2 regions of the Marinitoga aeolica genome follow, and region 1 is predicted to be linked to the other one. Evidence: riboswitches for the same ligand, from Rfam matches in the RefSeq annotation. Region 1 holds a riboswitch; the other holds the start of a gene.
What was found. Region 1 has a riboswitch for cobalamin ahead of JRV97_RS04260 (ATP-grasp domain-containing protein). Riboswitches for the same ligand answer to the same signal wherever they lie in the genome.
Positions count from the first base shown of each region.

Region 1 (2,211 bases):
TAGTAATATCTTGTGATTCTTCTGGTGCAATTGGAAATAAAGATATGGATGTATTAAAAATTTCGCCATATATTGTTGGATATTTTGGAGCACATGTTGCATTATGTGAAAATATAGCATATGGTGCAACATCTATTACTATTGTAAACACATTATCAGTTGAAATGAATAATACAGGAAAAGAAATAATAAAAGGAATAAAAAAAGCAGCGGAATTAATAGATATAGATACGGAAAATGTAATTACAGGAAGTACAGAAGAGAATTTTCCAACAATACAAACTGGAATAGGTGTTACAGTTATAGGTATTAAAGAAAAAAATATAAACTTTAAAACAGAAAAAGAAGATGTTGCAGTATTGGTTGGATTACCTAAAGTTGGTGAAGAAGTGTTAAAAAGCAAATCCATTCTCACATTAGATATATTAAAGCGCTTAAGAGATAACGATTTTATACATGAAATAATACCCATAGGTTCAAAAGGCATTTTTCATGAAATTAATGAAATTTCTAAGCTGTGGAATTTAGAATTTAAATTACTTAATGATAATATTGATATATATAAAAGTGCTGGACCAGCAACATGTGCAATAATAACTTTAAAAGAAGAAAATTTAAAAAACTTAAATATTGATATACCAGTAAACATATTAGGAAGATTTAATTGAATAATTAATACCTCCAGGATTGAAGGTAAGTAATTAAAAGGGAAGATGGTGAAAATCCATCGCGGCCCCGCCACCGTAACTGGGGACGAAACCAACAAAATGCCACTGGGAAACTGGGAAGGCGTTGGAAGTAGATAGATCCAGAAGCCGGGAGACCTGCCTTTAGTCCTAAGGTATTCCCATTCGCGCGGGCGAAATGGGAGAAATTTTTATATATATTGGAGGTGTATGGTATGAAGATTCATGAATTTTTAGGGAAAAAGTTTTTAAAAGAGTATGGTATTAAAGTGCCAGCAGCATATTTGATAAAGGAAGAAAAAGAAATAGAATTTAAATTTCTTCCTGCGGTATTAAAATCACAGGTGCTGGTTGGTAGTCGTATGAAAGCGGGTGGTGTATTATTTGCTCATACAAGAGAAGAGTTTATTGTAAAAGCACAAGATTTATTATTTAAAGAGATAAAAGGTGAAAATCCATATGGTGTTCTTGTAGAAGAGATGATACCATTTGAAAAAGAACATTATATATCACTTGTTTTGGATAGGGAAGAAAAAGATATTATTATACTATACTCACAAAATGGTGGTATCGATATAGAAGAAAATAAAAACAGTATAATAAAAACTAATTTTGAAAATTACGAAAAGATTTTGCCAGAAAAGATACAAAAAATTATACCAAATTTAAGAAAATTATTTAGAGAAAAGGATTTAACATTATTAGAAATAAATCCTTTAGTTGAAGGTATTAATGGAGAAATATATGCACTTGATAGTGTAATGCATCTTGACGATAATGCGATATTTAGACAAGAATGGGCAAAAGAGTTTGTTGAAGAAAAATATCCATTTCATTTTGTTAAATTAGATGGTGATATTGGAATAATAGGATGTGGTGCAGGAATTGTTATGGCTACAATGGATGCAGTAAAATTAGAAGGTGGTGAACCAGCAGATTTTTTAGATCTTGGTGGTGGTGCTGAGAAAAATACAACAATAGAAGCATTAAATCTTTTAAAACAATATGGCATAAATCGTATAATATTAAATATCTTTGGTGGAATAACAAAGTGTGATGAAATAGCCCAAGGACTTGTGGAATTTATAGGTGAAAATCCAGAAATGCAATTATATGTTAGATTAACAGGAACAAATGAAGAGGAAGCTAAAAAAATATTAAAAGAAAGTAATATAGGATATTATGATGATATGTATTCAATGATTTCAGATGCTGTAAGGATGGTGAGAATCAATGATTAATGGCAATGAAAGAGTATGTGTTCAAGGAATTACAGGGAAATACGGTAAATTACATACAGAAAAAATGCTAAAATATGGGACTAAAATTTTGTGCGGTGTTTCGAAAAATAAAAACATAAAAAATATAAATGGAATAGAAGTTTTAAATAATATGAATGATGCAATAGAAAAATATAATGTAGATACTTCAATAGTTTTTGTTCCAGCACCATTTGCTAAAGAAGCTGTATTTGAAGCAATTAATGCAGGAGTAAAAAAAATAATAATAATAACAGAACATATAC
Region 1 covers NZ_CP069362.1:912,316-914,526, reverse strand. The annotation lists gene JRV97_RS04265 (AIR synthase related protein) at 1-668, shown strand, start outside; cobalamin riboswitch at 675-846, shown strand; gene JRV97_RS04260 (ATP-grasp domain-containing protein) at 902-1,927, shown strand; gene JRV97_RS04255 (succinate--CoA ligase subunit alpha) at 1,920-2,211, shown strand, end outside.

Region 2 (2,211 bases), 220 kb from region 1:
AGTGATACAACAGGAATTTTTCTACCTTCTTTTGCAAGAGCAAAGGCTATCCCTGTTGCTATTAAAGCAGATAAAAATGCAAAAGTTTCTATCCCAAAAGGTAAATTTATTCCATATACACTTTTTAATGCAGTATATATAACAGCACCAAAACTTGCTCCAGATGAAATACCAATAATAAATGGATCGGCAAGTGGATTTTTTATTATCATTTGAAAGTCATTACCAGCTATTGCGAGAATAGCTCCTATTAATATAGTTCCAATTACCCTCGGTAATCTCAAATTGAATATTATTCTATCATATAATACATTATCTGACTTATTTAAAAAGGATGACATTACATCTTTAAAAGGAATTTTTACCGTCCCTAATGATGTGAATATTATTATTGATAAAAATACAAAAATAACCCCCAACAAAAGGGAAAAAATCGGGGAGAACTTCCCCGAAATTATTTTTTTCATTTATTTTCACTGAAGAGTTTATTAATCTCTCCTAATAAATTTATTAATCCTGTATTTGGCAATGATGCCTTATTACCATCAATAATAAATACTTTTCCTTCCTTAACAGCTTTCACATCTTTGAATTGTTCAGCGTTCATAATTAAATTATATGCTCCTTTATCACCAGGATAATAAGCTGGCACTAAAATAATATCTGGATTTTCTTTAACTACAAATTCCGGTCCAATAGCAAACCAACCGTTATTCCCTGTATAAGGTGCTGTTATATTAATCCCACCAGCATATGCAATTATTTCGTTTAAATACGAACCTGTTCCACAAGTCCACATTTGTGAAACACTACCATATGCAGATAAATAAATAACTCTTGGTTTTTCTTTCCATGAAAATGTATTTTTTGCAATATTCAACATTCTTGTTCTTAATTTTTGAGCATAATCCTGAGCTGTTTTATCTTTTCCTAATATAACCCCAACAAGAGATAAATCTCTAAATACTTCATTTAATGTTGTAGCATTTAAAACGAAGGCTTTAATACCAAATTTTTCTAATTTGGAAATTTCTCCTTCTTGAAATCCACCAGTTAATAATACAACATCTGGATTTAAAGAAATTATTTTTTCTACATTCAAAGGAACCATATTACCTATTTTTTCTACATCTGTTATATAAGAATCAAAATTTGTTACTCCAACAACTTTTTCCTTTGCACCAAGTTTTACTATAAAATCGGAAATAGCTGGTGCTGCAACCACAATTCTCCCAACTTCCTTATCAAATGTAACAATTCTTCCCAAATCATCAACTAATGTAACCGGTTTAAATGCAAATACGGATAAAGTTAATACCAATAATACTGCCAGAAATACCTTTTTCATTAAAAATCCCTCCTATATAAAATCTATTTTCCATCTTCTTTTCGCGAGAAGATGGAACAAATCCCTTTAAAGTAGGTCTCCCGGCTTGTGGTTCATCCTACTTCCAGCGCCTTCCCAGAGAAATGTTTCCAGTGGCTTAGTGCTGGTTTCGTCCCCACTCACGGTGGCGCGACCGCAACGGATTTTCACCGTTTTCCCTTACACTTTAAAGGAATTTTTATTTAATTGTCAGTGATATTATATCATGATCACTATAATATTTCAAATAAAAATTATGATATAATCGTAATGGAGGTGTGAAAATGAAAGATATTAGATGGATTCAAAGATTTCAAAATCTCAAAAAGGCTTTTCAACAATTAAAAAATGCTGTAGAATTAGCAAAAACGAGAGAATTATCAATTTTGGAAAAACAAGGATTAATTCAAAGTTTTGAATATACACATGAATTAGCTTGGAAAACCTTCAAGGATTTTTTTAATGAAAAGGGCATTTTTAATATATATGGTTCTAAAGATTCTACAAGAGAGGCATTTAAAAATGGGTTAATAAATAATGGAGATGTATGGATGCAAATGATTTTAAGCAGAAACTTAAGCAGTCATACATACGATGAAAAAACTGCCGAAGAAATAGTTTCACAAATAATAAATAAATATTATAGTGAATTTGAAATATTGATAAATAGATTAGAAAAATTAAAGGAAGAATTTTTATGAATTTTGGATTAGATGATTCTACTATAAAAAAAATTATAAATATACTATCAAAAAACAAAAAAATAAGTAAAGCTGTTATATTCGGATCCAGAGCAAAGGGAAATTATAAAAATGGATCAGATATTGATATTGCACTTTTTGGTG
Region 2 covers NZ_CP069362.1:696,379-698,589, forward strand. The annotation lists gene JRV97_RS03355 (FecCD family ABC transporter permease) at 1-467, opposite strand, end outside; gene JRV97_RS03360 (ABC transporter substrate-binding protein) at 464-1,348, opposite strand; cobalamin riboswitch at 1,402-1,571, opposite strand; gene JRV97_RS03365 (nucleotidyltransferase substrate binding protein) at 1,651-2,067, shown strand; gene JRV97_RS03370 (nucleotidyltransferase domain-containing protein) at 2,064-2,211, shown strand, end outside.
Region 2: it holds a riboswitch for cobalamin, as region 1 does, so the genes downstream of both, JRV97_RS03360 (ABC transporter substrate-binding protein) here and JRV97_RS04260 (ATP-grasp domain-containing protein) in region 1, are expected to answer to the same signal.